4 regions of the Arthrobacter sp. V1I9 genome follow, and region 3 is predicted to be linked to each of the others. Evidence: predicted binding sites of a transcription regulator. Region 3 holds the regulator's gene; each other region holds the start of a gene.

Region 1 (4,797 bases), 720 kb from region 3:
CTGAAGGCATTCTGCCCACGAAGGCCTCGGAAGATGACCCGAGGCGCTGGGGCGATGCCGACGATGACCATGACGCCTGGCTGAAGGAACAGAAGCCGCCGCACTGGGGCTGACGGGCCTGGGCTCACCCTGAAGTCAGGGTGGGCTAAGGGCCAACGAGGACGAAGAACAGTTTGCCCTGGGTGGAAGCACCGGCCAGCCGCGCAGCCTGCTCGGAACTGGCCGCAACCACTATAAGCCCGTCCGTCTCGGCCGTGCCCAGCCACTGGCCGCTTCCGCCGCCCTTCCCGGAGGTCCACAGTACCGGCACGGCTGTTGCCAGGACTTCGGACGGTGCCTGCTGGTCGAAGCCGTTGCCCGCGGTCAGCACCACGTTCACAAGCTGCCCGGGCGAGACGAGCTGGATCGAGGACGGATCAGCCATTCGAAGGGGCACAGCGGCCGAGCCAGGCGGGGTGCCTGCCAGGAGCCCGGGACCGAGCAGTTGGGCGTCCGTCAGCAGCTGTCCCTTGCGCAGCGGAGCCGCCAACTGTTTACCGGCCAACTTGCTCTCTTCATCCAGGAAACCGGCGGCCATCATGGTCGGCGGCACCTGCACATGGGCCAGGTCCGTCGCCTTCATCGTTGAGCCGGCCGGTAGATCCCTCGCAGCCGCCAGAGCGGTGACGGTGTGGACGGGTGCGGGAGTGAGCTGATGCACGGTGATGGACGCAGCCGCGCACAGGAGCAGCGCCACGGCGAGCCGCCGGTTGCGGCTCAACCATCCGCTGAACCGGGCCGTTGCGGATCTGCGGCCGGAACTGCCGGGACGGCGAGGGGTGCGGGGGTAGCGGGAGCCGGCCCGGCCCGGGCGGAGAAGGTTTGCAGGCATGCGCCTACGCTATGGCGGCTGCGAACACCCGCGACAGATGCGCGGTGCGCTATGTGGACAAGCCGGACGGGCCGGCGTCGGACACGCCTGCTTAGCTGGCTGCAGCCGCCGGAGCGGACGCGGCAGGCGCCGCGGCGGGAGCGGGCGTTGCCGCGGGGGCCGGCGAGACGGTGCTTCCCTTGGAGTCCCGGGAATCGGTGCGGTAGAAGCCGGATCCCTTGAAGACGACACCAACGCTGTTGAACTTCTTGCGCAGTGTCCCCTGGCACTCGGGGCACGAGGTCAAAGTGCTGTCCGAAAACGACTGGACGATGTCGAAGGCATGGCCGCAATCCTTGCAGGCGTACGCGTACGTTGGCACTAGTGCTCCTCCTCTTGGGCAAACGAGAGGTCCCGTGCTGCGCGGACGGAGTTACCGTTTAGCAGTCGCAGGGCCTGAGTGCTAATTCTATCATCCCCGCAACGCCGGACTGCGAGCTTCAGTGGTGGCCGTCGAGCAGCCGAATTCCGGAAGGCGCGAGGACGGCAGGGACGGGGCGGTCGAACTCCTCCTCGGGGATCTCACCGGCGGACAGCAGCTCTTCGTCATAGATGATGGCGGCCAGCGGAATATTCTTCCCCGCCGTGGCGAGATGGCCCAGGAACTTGTCGTAGTACCCGCCGCCCTGCCCTACCCTGTTGCCTGCCAGGTCGACGGCGGTGGCCGGGATGAAGAGGGCGGCGGCGGTTCCGGCCACATCGGGTCCGTGCCGGTCGCCCTTGGGCTCCAGGATCGGCGCGTACCGGCTCTGCTCAAAGCCGGCATCGGGGTTCCAGAAGACCCACGCCAGTTCCCGCCCGGGTTCGCACACCGGGAGCAGGGCCCGGTGGCCGTTGTTGTGGAGTGCGTTGATCAGCGGAAGGGTGGGCGGTTCGACGCCGACCCCGAAGTAGACGCAGAACGTGGCAGGAGCGCCGCCGGTCATGGATGCCGCCCAGTCAGCGCCGTGGCGGGCGATTCCTGACCCGGCCGCCTCCAGCTGCTGCTGGGTGAGGGCGGCCCGCCGCCGGCGGTGGGCGGTACGGATCCTGGCCTTGATTTCCTTGGCGTCCTCGAGCATGGTGTCTTCCTCCATCGGGTTGTGGCGGCGCGGGCTGTGGCCGCAGGGCGGCCGGCGGCCGGTCAATAATTACTGAATGCTTGACGCTGACGTTAGATTAGTCGGGTGAGTACCAGTAACCCCAGAGTTCGCAAAGCCGTAATACCCGCTGCCGGACTCGGCACCAGGTTCCTGCCTGCCACCAAGGCCATGCCAAAGGAAATGCTTCCGGTCGTGGACAAGCCTGCCATCCAGTATGTGGTCGAGGAAGCCGTGAATGTAGGCCTCAACGACATCCTGATGATCACCGGAAGGAACAAGCGGGCCCTCGAGGACCACTTCGACCGCGTACCAACCCTGGAGTCCACCCTTGAGGACAAGGGCGATACGGCGAAACTGGAGTCCATCCAGGCTGCAAGCAACCTGGGCGACATTCACTATGTCCGCCAGGGCGACCCGAACGGCCTTGGCCATGCTGTCCTCCGTGCCAGGCAGCATGTGGGCAATGAAGCCTTCGCCGTCCTCCTGGGCGATGACCTCATTGACGCCCGCGACGAACTGCTCAGCACCATGATCGAGGTGCAGGCGCACACGGGAGGGTCCGTCGTCGCACTCATCGAGGTTGAGCCGTCCCAGATCAGCGCCTACGGCTGTGCCGACATCGCGGAGATCGACGGCGAGGGCTACGTGCGTGTCAACCGCCTGGTGGAAAAGCCCTCCGCCGAGGAAGCCCCTTCCAACCTTGCGGTCATTGGCCGGTACGTACTGCACCCCGCCGTCTTCGATGTCCTCGAGCGCACCGGACCCGGGCGGGGCGGCGAAATCCAGCTCACCGACGCCCTGCAGGAACTCGCGGCCGGAGAGGGCGAGGGGCAGGGCGTGTACGGCGTCGTTTTCCGGGGACGCCGCTACGACACGGGTGACAAACTGAGCTACCTCAAAGCCTGCGTGCAGCTCGCCATTGACAGCGATGACCTGGGTCCCGGCCTGCGGGAGTGGCTTCCGGGCTTCACCGCCGGCCTGTCCAAGTAGCACTGTGCGCCCCGGCCCCATCTGGCCCGTGACTTTGGAGTGCGGAGACCTGGTCCTGAGGCCCATCAGGTACCGGGACAAAAAAGAGTGGACAGAAGTGCGGGCCCGCAACAGCCAATGGCTGGCGCCATGGGAAGCTTCCAACCCGGACCCGGCCGGAGGCCTCCCTGATTACCGGCAAATGGTCCGTTCCCTGAACGCGCAAGCGGCACAGGCAACGGCCCTTCCGTTTGTGATTACGGAACGTTTTCCTGCCAGCAGGAACCCTGCGATCGTGGGCCAGTTGACTGTTTCGTCGATCGTGTGGGGATCGGCCATGATGGCGACTCTCGGGTACTGGGTGGACCAGTCGCGGGCGGGGCGGGGGATAGCGCCCACCGCTGTGGCACTGGTGACCGACCACTGCTTCCGGACCCTGGGGCTGCACAGGATGGAAATCAACATCCGGCCCGAGAACGGGCCAAGCCTGCGGGTGGTGGAGAAGCTAGGTTTCCGGGATGAGGGATACCGGCCGCGCTACCTGCACATCAACGGCGAATGGGCAGACCACCGGTCCTTTGCCTTGACATCCGATGAAGTTCCAGAGGGGCTGTTGCACCGCTGGCTTGCCTCCCGGCCGTCATAAATCCATTGATTTGTCAGCCGCGCCACGACACACCGGTGCTAATGCGGCTGCAGCCGACGTGATGCTCATACGGTTTTGAGTGTGGACTTCCCCCTTAGCAGCTCAGTGATCCTTGTGGTTGCCGTTGTGCTCTGGATTGTATGGGTTGCCCCCTACGTCCTCCGGAACCGCCGGCACCAGTTCCAAGCCGCCGGCGACTTCCTGGCAGACGTCCCCGCCGATGAAATACCGGACCCGCGAGCAGGGCTGGTTCTGAAGGTCGCCGCCCAGCAGGAGAAAGCCATGGACACCAGGAAGAGCGCCGGATCCGCTACGGCCACCGCCCCCGCTGCGCCGACGGGCCAGTTCCGGATCCGATATGGCCGGACGGCTCTTGCCCTGGTGGGACTTGTCTTCCTGCTGACCGCGTTCGTCTCTGCGGTACTGCTGGCATTTGGGCTGGGCGCCCCAGCCCTTCCCCTCGCCTGCGCGGCCTTGACAGTGGGGTCGGTGGCCCTTCTTCGCTGGCTGGCTGTCCGGGACCGCAAGGCCAAAGTGAACGCTGCTTTCCGCTCGGCGATGAGCGCACCTGCTCCGCAGCCCGCAGCTGCCCCCGTCCCGCCCAAGCCCGAAGCCGCGCCCGTGCGCGCGGAGAGCCCGCTCTTTGACGCCGAGGCCGACAAGCCGAAGATCAAGCCCTTGACAGCAGTGGAACTGCGCGAGGCGGCACTTGCCGTCGCCGTCGCCGCCGGTGACACCAGTGCAGTCCAGGCTGCACCGAGCAGCACCTGGGATCCTGTGGAGGTGCCCAAGCCGGTTTATGTCGAGGCGGCCAAGGCGGAGCGGCCCGCGCCTGAGCCGCTCGAGCTGCCTGAGGCCCCGAAGGCAACCGGCAAGCCGTCCCTCAAGCAGGGCGCCACCGCTGTTCCCGCCACAGCGGCTCCGGATGCCCAGCAGCTCAGCAAGGCCCAGAGCGCGCTGAGCAATCTCGACGACGTATTGCAGCGCCGCCGGGCATGAGTTTTCGGTCCCGGCCCCAGTTGCTCGACCCGCCTTTGCGGCGCCGGTTTGGCATTGGGTCAGGAAAATTTGTAGCCTAGGTTCACCGGTGCCGCACCTGAAGGAAAGCGGCTGGTTCCCGGGGTTATAGCTCAGTTGGTAGAGCGCTTCGTTCGCATCGAAGAGGTCAGGGGTTCGAATCCCCTTAGCTC
Region 2 (4,797 bases), 1.2 Mb from region 3:
GGCGTCCGTCGTCTTCTACCAGGGGGCCGGCCAACTGCCCGGCGCCCAGGCCCTGGCGGCGCTTCTCGGCATTCCCACGGTGGTGGAAAGCACAGAATTCCAGGTGCCGCTGGTTGTGGTGCTGGGGCCCGGCTACCAGTAAGCCTCCAGGAGCCGCGTGAGGCTTAGCGGTTACGCCTGGATAACTTTTGCGTGCGGTCACGCGGCAGCCGGCTACCCCTGGCCGGGCATTGGCTAGAGTGATTTTAGGTGCGGTTGGAGCCTGTCGGCGCACAGCGGTGTGGGCCCCGGACATAACGGAAAGAGTGGTCAGCATGGCACAGGGAACCGTCAAATGGTTCAACGCTGAAAAGGGCTACGGCTTTATCACCGTTGACGGCTCCGGCGATGACATCTTTGTCCATTGGTCCGCCATTCAGGGTGATGGTTACCGGGCCCTGGATGAGGGCCAGCGGGTGGAGCTCGAAGTGGGCGAAGGCGAGAAGGGCCCGCAGGCTGAAAGCGTCCGGCCGGCAGAGTGACTGATCTGAACCTCCGCCCGGCAAACCTCCGCCGGGCGCTTTCCACCGCTGCCCTGTGTTCTGCCCTGGTATTGACAGCCTGTTCCGGGGCCACCGGCAATGCCCGGGTGGAAGCCGCAGAGGCTTCCGGTGACGGCACCCTGCGCGTGGGACTGATCCTGGACAACGCCGGCCAAAACGCCTTCCTCAATGCCCCGCAACTTGCCGCCGCCAAGCTCGCCGTGCAGGAAATCAATGCTGCAGGCGGCCACAAGGGCAAGCCGGTGGAACTCCTTCCAGCCGGTACAGGACAGGGTGCGGCAGAACAGGCCGAGGCGCTCGTCGCCGCGAAGGCGGACGTTGTCATCGGCCCCACCGATTCAAGCCGCGCCGCAGCGGCAATTGACGTCCTCTCCCGTGCCCGCACTCCGCTTATCTCGCCAGCCAACACTGCCGCCGGGCTCAGCAGCATCACCAGCGGCGGCTATTACTTCAGGACCGCACCGGCCGACGTCGCGCAGGGTCCCGTCCTGGTGAAGTTGGCCAAGGACGCCGGTGCCACGTCGGTCGCAGTGCTGTACCAGGAGGGTTCCTACGGCAAGGACCTTTCGGACGCCGTTGCCGCCTCTGCCGAACAGGCGGGAATGGAAGTGCTGGCAACTGCCGGCTTCAAGCCGGGCGACGCGGGCAGCGCAGCCGATGCTGCCGGGAAGGCTGAAGCAGGCGCCGTTATTGTCATAGCCCGTGACGGTGCGCAGGGCGCCCTGGCGGAACTGGCCAACTTGGGTGTTGACGGGAAGCAGCTCATCCTCAGTGACGGCGCCTTCGGCCGCTACGCGCCAGGTCTGGCAGGGCGCTACCTGGAGGGCGCCCGCGCCGTGGTTCCCGGACAGCTTCCCAAAGCGGGCTTCCAGGCAAGGCTCCTGGCGGTGGACCCGGGCCTGAAGGACGTATCTTTCGCAGCCGAAGCCTATGACGCAGTGACGGTTGCTGCCCTGGCTGCTGCGAGGGCCCAGGATGACGCCGGCCGATCTATTGCAGCCAATCTGATCGCTGTTTCGGGAGGATCAGCGGAGGGATCAGCTGGGGAAGGGCAGGGCGAGGCGTGCCCGTCCTATAAGGACTGCCTGGAACGCCTGAAGTCCGGGCCGGATGCCAATTACGACGGCGAGTCAGGGCCGATTGCCTTTGACGCCAACGGCGACATCACCACGGCCACGTTCAGCGTCTTCACCTACGGAGCCGACAATGACCCCGCCCTGAGTGGCCTTGAGACGGCGGCGCGGGCTTCGGACTGAACCTCGCCGCCGCTGCCCGCGGCACTGTTTTTCACCTCCTTTCGCTTGCACTCTCACGTGGGGAGTGCTAATTATTGAGTTAGCACTCTGACGTACCGACTGCTAAGCAAAGCTGGTTCCGGCCGGCGGCGCCTTGCACCGGTCGAGGAGCGAGAAACACCTCACTGGAGTGAGATCCGCAGCCGGAGGCATACAGAGGCCAACGGTGAAGGATCGTCCGTCGCGGGCACTGCAGCGAAGGTTCATTCTTAACGACTGTCCCGAAAGGACTATTGCCGTTATGGCCAAGATCATTGCATTTGATGAAGAGGCACGCCGCGGCCTTGAGCGGGGCCTGAACACCCTCGCCGACGCCGTTAAGGTCACCCTCGGCCCGCGTGGACGCAACGTCGTCCTCGAAAAGAAGTGGGGCGCCCCCACGATCACCAACGATGGTGTTTCCATCGCCAAGGAGATCGAGCTGGACGATCCCTACGAGAAGATCGGCGCCGAGCTGGTCAAGGAAGTTGCCAAGAAGACGGACGACGTCGCAGGCGACGGCACCACCACGGCTACTGTGCTGGCACAGGCACTGGTCAAGGAAGGCCTGCGCAACGTTGCTGCCGGCGCCGACCCGCTGTCCCTCAAGCGCGGCATCGAAAAGGCTGTTGAAGCTGTTACGGCCGAGCTGCTGAACTCCGCCAAGGAAATCGAAACCAAGGAAGAGATCGCCGCTACGGCCTCGATCTCGGCCGGCGACGACGAAATCGGTGCCCTCATCGCCGAAGCCCTCGACAAGGTGGGCAAGGAAGGCGTCATCACGGTCGAGGAGTCCAACACCTTCGGCCTGGAACTTGAGCTCACCGAAGGCATGCGCTTCGACAAGGGCTACATCTCCGCCTACTTCGTCACCGACACGGAGCGCCAGGAAACGGTCCTCGAGGATCCGTACATCCTGATCGTCAACTCCAAGATCTCCAACGTCAAGGAACTGGTTGCTGTCCTCGAAAAGGTCATGCAGTCCAACAAGCCGCTGCTGATCATCGCCGAGGACATCGAAGGCGAGGCCCTGGCCACCCTGATCGTCAACAAGATCCGCGGCACTTTCAAGTCCGTTGCCGTCAAGGCTCCGGGCTTCGGCGACCGCCGCAAGGCGCAGCTTGCCGACATCGCCGTCCTCACCGGCGGCCAGGTCATCGCCGAGGAAGTTGGCCTCAAGCTGGAAACAGCAGGCCTGGAACTCCTGGGCAAGGCACGCAAGGTTGTTGTCACCAAGGACGAGACCACCATCGTCGAAGGTGCCGGCGACGCCGACCAGATCGCCGGCCGCGTGTCCCAGATCCGCGCCGAGATCGAGAACTCCGACTCGGACTACGACCGCGAGAAGCTGCAGGAACGCCTGGCCAAGCTGGCCGGCGGCGTTGCAGTCATCAAGGCCGGTGCCGCAACCGAGGTTGAGCTCAAGGAGCGCAAGCACCGCATCGAAGACGCAGTGCGCAACGCCAAGGCTGCTGTTGAAGAAGGCATCGTCGCCGGTGGCGGCGTGGCCCTCATCCAGGCCGGCGCCAAGGCATTCGCCAACCTGCAGCTCTCCGGCGACGAAGCAACCGGTGCCAACATCGTCCGCGTTGCCATCGACGCTCCGCTGAAGCAGATCGCCTTCAACGCCGGCATGGAGCCGGGCGTTGTGGTGGACAAGGTCCGCGGCCTGCCCGCCGGCCACGGCCTGAACGCCGCAACCGGCGAATACGTCGACCTGCTGGCCGCCGGTGTGAACGACCCCGTCAAGGTAACCCGCTCTGCCCTGCAGAACGCGGCCTCCATTGCCGGTCTCTTCCTCACCACCGAGGCTGTTGTGGCCGACAAGCCGGAGAAGAACGCTGCTCCGGTTGGCGGCGGCGACGACATGGGCGGCATGGGCGGCTTCTAGGCTCCCACTGCCGGGCCTGTCCCGCCAGTACACATAAATGCGGCCCCCTCGCGAGAGGGGGCCGCATTTTTTGTGCGCCGGATACTTGCCCGGTTCCGGCAGTCGCGGGGCTGTTACCTGGCGCCGGCCACCATTCCTTCAACTTCCTTTTTGAATGCTTCGGCGGCTGCCTGCGGCGTGAGACGGTCGTAGAGGACCTCATCGGTGTAGCGCTTGATCACGTTCTGCACGCTGCCGGCGCCTACCGGGGGAACGGGCGGTGCTTCCTTCACGTCCGGGGCAATGTCCTTCAGGAAGCTGACCACAGTGGTATCCGCGGGCTTCAGCGAGGGCGTAATGCTGTCAACGATCTCCGCATTGGTGGGCACGCCGCGGTCCGTCATCAGGATGGCTCCGGCTTCCGGGCTGTTGGCCAGGTAGTTGATGAAGGTGGCGGCGGCTTCAGGGTGCTTGGACCGTGATGAAGCGGACCAGAACATGGTGGGCTTGTAGTACATGCCGTTCTTGGCCGCGGAACCATCGCCGCTGGGAGCACGGAGCATCTTAATGCTGCTGCCGGTAGTGGCCTCAAGGGAACCGAGCTGGTTCGTCCACCACCACGCCATGCCCACTCTGTTGGTGCCAAAGAGGCTCTCTTCGAGACCTGCCCCGGCGTCCTCGGTGGCGACGGTTGCCGGGGGACTTGCCTTCGAATCGCGCTGCTCCTTCAGGCGTTCCCAGAAGGAGGCGGCGGTTGCGGTATCGAAGTCCAGCTTGCCGTCCTTGGAGTAGAGGTTCTCACCGTGCTGGCGTAGCCAGATGATCAGGTCCGCCTCGTTGCTGCCGTAGGCGGCGCCATAGTTTTTTCCGTCTCCTGCGGCGCTGATTTTAGCCGCCGTCTCCATAAACTCGTCCCAGGTCCATTTGGTGTCATCCGGGAGGGGCACCTTGGCCGCCTCAAAAACCTTCGTGTTGGCCATGATGACGTAGGCGTTCTGGCCGGTGCTCAGCCCGTACTGAGAGCCGTCATACTGGCCTGAAGCCAGCCCTTCCTTGTCCAGCTTCGACGTGTCGATACCCTCCTGCCTGGACAGGTCCAGCAGGGCGCCGC
Region 3 (4,797 bases):
CCGTTGATGAGCGCAGCACATGGTGCCCCAGGAGGGCCGTCACGGCACCCTGGCCGCACAGCCGGGTAACTTCACGCTGGCTGATGCCGCCCTCGGGTCCTACGATCAGGAATACTTCCCGCACAGCTTCAGCAGCGCCCGTTTCCAGCCATGTTTCCAGGACCGCCCGCAAGGGGCGTACCGCGTCCTCGTGCAGGACAACGGCCAGGGCTGCCGTCTCGACGGCGGCGGCGAGGCCGGCGGTGTCGACGGCGGCCCGCACCTCGGGTATCCAGGCCCGGCGCGCCTGCTTGGCGGCGGCGGTGACAACGGACTGCCATTTCCCATGTGCCTTGGCTGCCCGGTCACCCTTCCACCGCACGATGGAACGTTCGGACTGCCAGGGAATAACGGCGTCAATCCCCAGTTCGGTGGCCGTCTCGATGGCAAGCTCGTCCCGGTCGCCCTTGGCCAGGGCCTGGACCAGCACGAGCCTGGTGAGTGGCCGGTCCTCAACAACCACGGACGCGCATGCCACTTCAAGTCCGGAGGAGGAAGCGGCTGTAACCTTGCCGCTCATCCGTGTACCGGCGCCGTCAACGATGTCCACCGCCTCGCCCGGAGAGAGCCGCTTAACCGTGACCGCGTGCCGCGCCTCGGCTCCCTCCAGGATAAAGACGCCGTCCGGCACCATCCGGTCCAGGGACCCGGGCGCGGTGAAAAAGACCGGGTTGCTCACCGCTACAGGTTACCGAGCCGGTCCCGGAGCTTGGCAAACATGCCGCCGCTGGCAGCAAGCTTTCCCTCCGTGATCTGCTCGCCGCGGAGTTTGGCGAGCTGGCGCAGCAGGTCTTCCTGCGCCGCATCAAGCTTGGCGGGCGTCTCGACCTGGAGATGGACCTTCAGGTCACCGCGGCCGTACCCGCGCAGGTGGGTGACGCCCAGGCCGCGCAGGGTGATGATCTCTCCGGACTGCGTGCCGGCCTTCACATCGATCTCCTGGGCCCCGTCGAAGGTTTCGAGGGTCACGTCGGTGCCCAGGGCGGCTGCTGTCATGGGGATGTTGAGGGTGGCGTGCAGGTCGTCACCTTCCCGGACGTACGTGGCGTCGTTGTTGACGCGGATCTCCACGTAGAGATCGCCGGCGGGGCCACCGGCGGGACCTGCTTCGCCCTGGCCCGAGAGCTGGATGCGTGTCCCGGTGGCGACGCCGGCAGGAACCTTAATGGTCAGGGAACGGCGGCTGCGGATGCGGCCCTGTCCGCTGCACTCGTTGCACGGGTCCTTGATAACGGTTCCAAAACCTTCGCAGGTGCCGCACGGAGCGGCAGTCATGACCTGGCCAAGGATTGAACGCACGGCCCTCTGGACCTGGCCGCTGCCGCCGCAGATATCGCAGCGCTCGGGGTGGGTTCCGGGCTGGCAGCATGAGCCCTCACAGGTGGGGCAGACCACCGCCGTGTCCACTTCGAGCTTCTTGTTGACTCCGAACACGGCGTCGCGGAGCTCGATCCGGACGCTGATGAGCGCATCCTGCCCGCGCCGGACCCGCGACGCAGGACCGGTAGTGCCGCCCGCGCCAAAGAAGGTGTCGAAGATGTCCTGGAAGGCGAAGCCCTGCCCGGCGTACGCTCCCCCGCCGAATCCGTTGTCCGTGCCGTTTTCGTTTCCGGTGGTGTCATAGACCCGCCGCTTCTGGGGATCCGAGAGGACTTCATAGGCATGGGTCACTGCCTTGAAGCGGTCCGCAACATCCTCACCGGGATTGACGTCCGGGTGAAGGGTCCGGGCCAGCTTTCGGTAGGCCTTCTTGATCTCTTCCCCGGTGGCATCCGGTGCGACTCCAAGGACTTCGTAGTGGCTGCTCAAAGTTAGTATCTCTTCCTTGTTGTTCTGCCTGCAGTCGAACTGCATACACTGCTGTGCGCCCTGGGGCGCTGAACTGTGGTCAGGGTCCCAGAATCCGTGACAGGTAACGGGCCACAGCCCTGACTGCCGCCATGGTGGTGGGGTAGTCCATTCTGGTGGGACCCAGCACGCCAATCTTGGCGACGCTGTCCGGGCCATAGCCCGTTGCGACGACGGAAGCCTCCGCCAGGCCGTCGTATGGGTTTTCGCGGCCGATGCTCACGGCCACTCCGCGGTGGTCCTGTGCCATCTCGCTTAGCAGGCGGAGCATCACCACCTGCTCCTCGAGCGCCTCCAGCACCGGCCCGATGCTTAGCGGAAAGTCAACGTTGGAACGGGCCAGGTTGGCCGTGCCGGCCATCACCATCCGGTCTTCCCGGCTGCTGTGGGCCAGGCCCTCCAGCCCGTGCGCCAGCGCCTGGGCTGCCTGCCGCTGCCCGGGGGCTACGCCGGACACCACTGCGGGCAGTGACTGCCCAAGCTGGGCCAAGGGAGTGCCGGCGAGGGATCCAAGGAATTGGCCGCGCAGCGCAGCGATCGCGTCGTCAGCCAGGTCCTGCCCGACGTCGATGACCCGCTGTTCAACCTTGCCGCTGTTGGCAATCAGCACCACCAACACCTTCCGAGGGGCAAGGAGAACGAATTCGATGTGTCGGACCAGTGCTCGGTTAACGTGCGGATACTGGACGACGGCCACCTGGTTTGTCAGCTGGGACAACAGCCGGACGGTGCGTTCCAGGACGTCGTCGAGGTCATCTGCGCCTTCCAGCAGTGACTGGATGGCCCGCCGCTCCGCCTGGGACAGCGGCTTCACCGCGGAAATCTGGTCGACGAAGAGCCGGTAGCCTTTGTCCGTGGGGATGCGGCCCGCGCTGGTGTGCGGGGCGGTAATCAGTCCTTCGTCCTCAAGCGCGGCCATGTCATTGCGAATGGTGGCGCTGGAAACGCCGAGATGGTGACGCTCCACGAGGGCCTTGGACCCCACCGGCTCGCGGGAGTGGACGTAGTCCTCCACGATCGCCCGCAGTACTTCCAGTTTGCGCGGCTCGCTCACACTCCACCTCCATCAAGGGTTCAGGGCAGCCGTTCCGCCCGCACCGTGTGTCTACAGGGGTTAGCACTCGACATGCCTAAGTGCTAACAGTCTATTATGACTCGCCTCGTTGTTAGCATTGGTACCGCTCCGGGCGAAATTCCGGGCCAGGACCAGCACGAGGCGGAGTGATTCCATGCATTACCAGAACTGGGGAGCCCAGGACCTGTCCGCACCTGCCAGGGCGCAACTGCCCGAGGTGCCCGTGGAGCGTGGCATGGTGCTGGAAGACGTCCAGTCCGGGTGGGTTGGCGCGGTAACCCGGGTGGAGAAGTCGGGAGGAATGCACGTGGTGGCACTGGAAGACCGCCGCGGCAAGTCCAGGTCCTTCCGGCTGGGATTCGGGTTCCTCCTTGAAGGCCAGGCAATCCGCCTGATGCCCCCGGCCCCGCGGCTGCCGGCGGGGCCGGGCACCGCAGGCGGCAGGACGGCGTCGGGTTCTGTCCGTGTGGCAGGGCAGCGAGCACAGGTTGCCAAGGCGAGCCGCATCTGGGTAGAGGGAAAACACGACGCCGAACTTGTCGAGAAGGTGTGGGGCGATGACCTCCGGGTGGAGGGCATCGTCGTAGAACCGCTCCACGGCATTGATGACCTCGCTGCCGCCGTGGCCGATTTCAGGCCGGGGCCGGGCAGGCGCCTGGGAGTGCTTGTGGACCACCTGGTACCCGACTCAAAGGAGTCCCGCATCGCCGGATCGGTAATGGCCTCTCCCGGCGCTGCGGGGAATGTGCTGATCGTCGGACACCCCTACGTTGACGTGTGGCAGGCCATCCGCCCTGCTGTCCTTGGCATCGAGAAGTGGCCGGTAGTGCCGCGCGGCCAGGACTGGAAGACCGGCGTCCTCGCCGCCTTTGGCTGGCCGCACGAGACGAAAGAGGACATCGGCCTGGGGTGGCAGAAGCTGCTGGGAGCCGTCCGCAGTTACGCCGACCTGGAAGCGTCCCTGCTGGGCAGGGTGGAAGAAGTCATTGATTTCCTCACAGTCCCCTAGCATTGGGCGGGCCGGATTAGCGCTCCCGCCGGTGGGTGAGGTCAGCTAATACCGCTGCACCCAGTATTCTTGGTACAGCGGTGTCTGCGATGGCAGGACCCCGCAGCAGACATGGCACTCCTAGTCAGCACCATTGCACTTCAGAAGGAACAGACTGTGGCAGAAAACGCGCGTGATCACAGGGACAGCCAGGGCCAGGGCGGTTCGGAGTACCACGGCGTTCCGGCGAATGCGCTGCCCCTGACGGCAAGCGAAGACCGGCAGTGGGCTACGCTGGCCCACTTCGGCGGCATTTTGGGTTGCGTTCCTTCGCTGCTGATCTACCTGATCTTCCGTGACCGCGGCCCGTTTACGGCGCAGGAGTCAAAGGAAGCGCTGAACTTCAGCCTGCCGCCCACCATCGCGGCAGTGGTTGCCAACATCCTGGTCTTCGTGCCTGTGATCGGCAACGTCTTTGCCGTCATCGCCACACTGATCTGGATCGGCCTGACATGCTTCTCGGTGGCCGCCGGCATCCACGTCAACAAGGGCCAACCGCACCGTTACCCGTACAACCTGCGCTGGATCAAGTAGCGCAGGGAGGCTTCGGGCCTTCCGGAAGAACCTGACGCCAGCGTCCGGCATGATGGGTGCATGCGCAGCGTCGAGTTGACCTTCGGAGAATCCATCGATTCTTCAATCAGAACGGACTGGGCCCGGCTCGCGGAAGCCGGGCTGCCGAGCCTTGCCGCGCACACCTCACCGAGCAACAGGCCGCACATTACGCTGGCCGCCGGCACCGCTCTGGACGTCGGGTCCGTGCAGGATCTGTGGGGTGGGCTTCCGC
Region 4 (4,797 bases), 750 kb from region 3:
GCACAGCCCTCAACCGGGTGCCGAAGTTCGTCGTCTCCGGCAGCCTTTCGGATCCAAGCTGGGCCGGCACAACGGTCCTGCCGGATGCCACGGCCGCGGGCCGGCTCCGCGAGGAGTACGGCCAGGTGCACATGTTCGGCAGCGGGGTCCTCATCCGTTCACTGCTGGCGGCAGACGTGATCGACCGCCTCCACCTTTGGCTTTATCCGGTTACCCTCGGTCAGGGCAAGCGCCTGTTCGACGCCGGAACTATCCCGGCCTCATTCCGCCTCGCGGAGCCGGCGCGCAGCTTTCCGAAGGGGGCGGTGTCGCTGGTGTACGAGCGTGCCGGCGATGTTGAGACGCAGGAGATGGCCGGCACTTAGGCACCAAAAAACCGGCCCAGCGGATGCTGGACCGGTTTTTTGTTGAGCTACACCCTAGTGGCTGTGGCCTGCGTGCTCGTCTTCCTCGGCAGGCTTCTCCACAACGAGGGTCTCGGTGGTGAGAACCAGTGCAGCGATGGAGGCTGCGTTGCGGAGGGCTGCGCGGGTGACCTTGACGGGGTCGATGACACCGGCGGCGATCAGGTCTTCGTACTCGCCCGACTTGGCGTTGAAGCCGTTGTTGGTTTCGAGTTCGGCAACCTTGGCGGTGATAACGTAGCCATCAAAGCCGGCGTTCTGGGCGATCCAGCGCAGCGGCTGGACCAGCGCGCGGCGGACGATGCCCACAGCAGCGGCGGCGTCGCCTTCGAGCGCCTTGACGGCGGGGTCCTCGTCGAGGGCCTTCAGTGCGTGGATCAGCGCGGAACCGCCGCCGGCCACGATGCCTTCTTCGAGGGCAGCGCGGGTGGAGGACACTGCATCTTCGATGCGGTGCTTCTTTTCCTTCAGCTCAACCTCGGTGGCGGCGCCGACCTTGATCACGCCGATGCCGCCGGCCAGCTTGGCCAGGCGTTCCTGCAGCTTTTCCTTGTCCCAGTCGGAGTCGGTGCGGGTCAGCTCGGCACGGAGCTGGGCAACGCGTGCTGCCACGTCCTCGGCCGAACCTGCGCCGTCAACGATGGTGGTGTTGTCCTTTGTGACCGTGATGCGGCGGGCGGTGCCCAGCACCTCAAGGCCAACCGTGTCCAGGCTCAGGCCCAGTTCCGGAGACACAACCTGTGCGCCGGTGAGGGTGGCGATGTCCTGCAGCATGGCCTTGCGGCGGTCGCCGAAGCCCGGGGCCTTGACGGCGACGACGTTCAGGGTGCCGCGGATGCGGTTGACGATCAGCGTGGACAGGGCCTCGCCGTCGATGTCCTCAGCGATGATGAACAGCGGCTTGGAGCTCTGCAGCGCCTTTTCCAGCAGCGGCAGGAATTCCTGCACCGCGGAGATCTTGCCCTGGTTGATCAGGATGAGGGCATCCTCGAGGACTGCTTCCTGGCGTTCCGCGTCGGTGACGAAGTACGGGGACAGGTAGCCCTTGTCGAACTGCATGCCCTCGGTGAGGACCAGTTCGGTCTGGGTGGTGGAGGACTCCTCGATGGTGATCACACCATCCTTGCCCACCTTGCCGAATGCCTCGGCGAGGAGCTCGCCGATCTCGTCGCTCTGGGCGGAGATTGCTGCAACGTTGGCCACCTGGGTGCCTTCAACGGGGCGGGCGTTCTCCAGCAGGCGTGCGGCAACGGCTTCAACGGAAACCTCAATGCCGCGCTTGATCTGGCCGGGAGCGGCGCCTGCCGCTACGTTGCGCAGGCCTTCCTTGACCAGGGCCTGGGCCAGGACGGTCGCGGTGGTGGTGCCGTCACCGGCAACGTCGTTGGTCTTGGTGGCAACTTCCTTGGCCAACTGCGCGCCAAGGTTCTCGTACGGATCGTCCAGCTCAACTTCGCGGGCGATGGTGACGCCGTCGTTCGTTATGGTGGGCGCGCCCCACTTCTTGTCCAGGACGACGTTGCGGCCGCGCGGGCCGAGCGTCACCTTGACGGTGTTGGCGAGCTTATCGATGCCGGCTTCAAGAGACCGGCGTGCAGCGTCATTAAACGCAAGCTGCTTTGCCATGGTTTTGTCCTTTCAAGACAGAACCCCGCGCAGCTGACCAGCAGAATGCAAGACCAGCGGCACGGGGATCCGGGGAGTTACTTTACGACGATCGCCAGGACGTCGCGGGCGGACAGCACGAGGTACTCGGTGCCGCCGGTCTTGACTTCGGTTCCGCCGTACTTGGAGTAGATAACGACGTCGCCCACGGCTACGTCGACAGGAACGCGGTTGCCGTCTTCGAAGCGGCCGGGGCCTACTGCAACAACTTCGCCTTCCTGGGGCTTCTCCTGCGCGGAGTCCGGGATAACCAGGCCGGAAGCCGTGGTCTGCTCGGCTTCGAGCGGGCGGACAACAATACGATCCTCAAGAGGCTTAATAGAGACCGACACTCGGACCTCTCCTTTTCGTCAGCAAATTCGTGGACTGGAAAGCTTTCCGCCCTGGCTGGCAAACCGTCGTCGCGGTGCCGGCAGCAGCCTGGCTGGCAGCTCTTCATGTGTTAGCACCCTCCTAGGGAGAGTGCTAATGAAGACTCTATGTAAGGGTTAGCACTCGGTCAAGGCGAGTGCCAGCGTTTCGTCATCAGAGCACTTGCAGCGATGTACATTTGACCGGTGCGAGCTGCTGTTTACCTCATCCTTGCCAACCTGTTCTGGGCCGGAAATTTTGTGGTGGGCCAGGCGGCCATGCAGACCATGGAGCCGCTCCAGCTGACGTTCTGGCGCTGGGTCCTCGCTGCCGTGCCGCTGCTGGTGCTGGCCCACTTCGTCGAGCGGCCGGACTGGCGGGCGGTCCTGCGACGCTGGCCGGTCCTGTTGCTCCTGAGTGCCCTGGGCATGAGCGGGTATACCCTGCTGCTCTACAGCGCCCTGCAGGACACCTCGGCCCTGAACGCCTCCCTGGTGACGGCCGCAAACCCGGCACTGATTATGGTGCTGGCCGTGGTCCTGCTCCGGGACAGGCCGCGCCCGCTGAGCTGGGTGGGGATCAGCCTGGGCCTCCTTGGCGTCCTGCTGGTGCTTACCGGCGGCCAGCTGCAGCGCCTGTTGACATTCTCGATCAACAAGGGCGAACTGCTGATCCTGGGAGCCATCACCGTCTGGGGCCTCTACACCATCCTCGCCCGCCGGCTAAGCATTCCCGCCATCACCTCCACGGCGGTCCAGGTGGCCATGGCGGCTGTGGCCCTCAGCCCGCTCGCGCTCGTCTCGGGCGCCGGCCTGCCGGAAACCCCAGCGGAGGGCTGGTCCCTGGCGTTCATCGCCCTGTTCCCCTCGCTGGGTTCCTACCTGCTCTGGAACCTGGCCCTCAAACGCACCACCGCAGCCAACGCCGGCAACTACCTGAACCTCATTGCCGTGTTCACCGCCATCATCACCGTGATCCTGGGCCAGCCCATCACTGTCCCGCAGGTCCTTGGCGGGGTCTTGGTCATTTCCGGGGTGCTGCTGACCAGTGCAGGGGGCAGGACCCCTCAGCGTCCAAGCTCGTCGAAATCGACGTCGTCTTCACCGTCGCCGCCGACGGCCGCCGATTTCCGCGCCCGGTAAAGAACCACGCCTGCGGCAGCTGCCGTCAGCAGGGCGAAAACCAGCACGGCTATGCTGCCGGCCCGGGCGCCGTCGTACAGTCCGCGGATGTCCCGTGCTTCCTGGGTGTCGCCGGCGATGTCGTTGCCGCCCACCGAGTAGACGGTGGCGTTGAACGTGTCGAGGAAAAAGATGACCACCAAAAGCCCGATGCACACCACCGCCACCAGGGATCCGGCGATCAGTGCCGGCCGGGCGAATCTGGCGGGGCCCCTGTCCTTGGTTGGTTCTTCGGACTGCCGGGGGCCTGCGCTCTCTTCCATGGTTTCAACACTATCCGCATCCCGGCGGACGCTCCTCCACTAGGCTGGAACGCATGCCTCAAGCTCCCCAGGACCAGATCGCGCCGTTGCTCACCCCCGAGGGCTGGGAGCTTTTGGCGTCTCTGGGCCCCTACCAGGAGGACAAGTCCTTCGAGCTCAATTCAGCCCTGCGCAAGGCCGGCCACTCCCCCGCCCTGGTCTCCGCCGTACTGACCCAGTCCCGGCTCCGCACCAAGGCCGAGGGGAAGTTCGGGGAATTTGCCCGCAGCATGCTGTTCACCCAGGCAGGCCTGGAGCAGGCAACCAGGCTCAACGTGGCCGCGCGTCACGCCCAGCGGTTCGCAGAGGCCGGAATCAGCCACGTCGCTGACCTGGGGTGCGGCCTTGCCGCTGACTCGTTAGCGCTGGCGTCGATGGACATCAACGTGACGGCAGTGGAAATGGACGAGACCACTGCCGCCTGCGCCACTGTGAACCTCATCCCCTTTTCCAATGCGACGGTGGTCCATGCAGATGCCACCGCTGTTCCGCTGGACGGAATCGACGGCGTCTGGCTGGATCCTGCGCGGCGGGTCACCTCCACGTCCGGCACCAAGCGCATCTGGGACCCGGAGGCCTTTTCGCCGCCGCTGTCCTTTGTCCAGTCCCTTGCTGCGTCCGGCCGGGCGGTCGGTGTGAAGATGGGGCCGGGGATGCCCCATGACTCCGTTCCGGCCGGCTGCGAGGCCCAGTGGGTTTCCGTGGCCGGGGATGTCACCGAAGTGGCGCTGTGGTTCAACGCCGTGCAGCGCCCGGGCGTCCGCCGGGCTGCGCTGGTCCTGGGTCCAGAGGGTGCGGCTGAGCTCACCAGCGGGGAGGATTTCGGGGCCGGTCCCGCCGCCCCCGTGGGTCGGGTGGAGGGTTACCTGTACGAGCCCGACGGCGCCGTCATCC

The links. Region 3 encodes HrcA, which represses chaperone genes, less so after heat shock. Its sites were predicted from a motif close to TTNGCACTCGNNNNNNNCGAGTGCNAA; they were not measured.
Region 1: the regulator HrcA is predicted to act here: its motif matches at 1,291-1,317, upstream of QFZ70_RS05320 (FmdB family zinc ribbon protein).
Region 2: the regulator HrcA is predicted to act here: its motif matches at 1,878-1,904, upstream of groL (chaperonin GroEL).
Region 4: the regulator HrcA is predicted to act here: its motif matches at 2,558-2,584, upstream of groES (co-chaperone GroES).

Annotation. Positions count from the first base shown of each region.
Region 1 covers NZ_JAUSYU010000001.1:1,120,972-1,125,768, forward strand. Annotated here, with positions in the region: gene QFZ70_RS05310 (AAA family ATPase) at 1-113, shown strand, start outside; gene QFZ70_RS05315 (Flp pilus assembly protein CpaB) at 146-871, opposite strand; gene QFZ70_RS05320 (FmdB family zinc ribbon protein) at 963-1,232, opposite strand; gene QFZ70_RS05325 (5-formyltetrahydrofolate cyclo-ligase) at 1,351-1,971, opposite strand; gene galU (UTP--glucose-1-phosphate uridylyltransferase GalU) at 2,077-2,982, shown strand; gene QFZ70_RS05335 (GNAT family N-acetyltransferase) at 2,987-3,607, shown strand; gene QFZ70_RS05340 (hypothetical protein) at 3,689-4,606, shown strand; tRNA gene QFZ70_RS05345 (tRNA-Ala) at 4,727-4,797, shown strand, end outside.
Region 2 covers NZ_JAUSYU010000001.1:3,009,442-3,014,238, reverse strand. Annotated here, with positions in the region: gene QFZ70_RS14085 (LytR C-terminal domain-containing protein) at 1-142, shown strand, start outside; gene QFZ70_RS14080 (cold-shock protein) at 315-521, shown strand; gene QFZ70_RS14075 (ABC transporter substrate-binding protein) at 518-1,798, shown strand; gene groL (chaperonin GroEL) at 2,079-3,707, shown strand; gene QFZ70_RS14065 (ABC transporter substrate-binding protein) at 3,821-4,797, opposite strand, start outside.
Region 3 covers NZ_JAUSYU010000001.1:1,844,271-1,849,067, reverse strand. Annotated here, with positions in the region: gene QFZ70_RS08820 (16S rRNA (uracil(1498)-N(3))-methyltransferase) at 1-718, opposite strand, end outside; gene dnaJ (molecular chaperone DnaJ) at 721-1,848, opposite strand; gene hrcA (heat-inducible transcriptional repressor HrcA) at 1,928-2,941, opposite strand; gene QFZ70_RS08805 (DUF3097 domain-containing protein) at 3,117-3,971, shown strand; gene QFZ70_RS08800 (DUF4870 domain-containing protein) at 4,128-4,544, shown strand; gene QFZ70_RS08795 (2'-5' RNA ligase family protein) at 4,605-4,797, shown strand, end outside.
Region 4 covers NZ_JAUSYU010000001.1:1,096,985-1,101,781, reverse strand. Annotated here, with positions in the region: gene QFZ70_RS05250 (dihydrofolate reductase family protein) at 1-365, shown strand, start outside; gene groL (chaperonin GroEL) at 420-2,030, opposite strand; gene groES (co-chaperone GroES) at 2,108-2,401, opposite strand; gene QFZ70_RS05235 (DMT family transporter) at 2,627-3,562, shown strand; gene QFZ70_RS05230 (hypothetical protein) at 3,487-3,864, opposite strand; gene QFZ70_RS05225 (class I SAM-dependent methyltransferase) at 3,918-4,797, shown strand, end outside.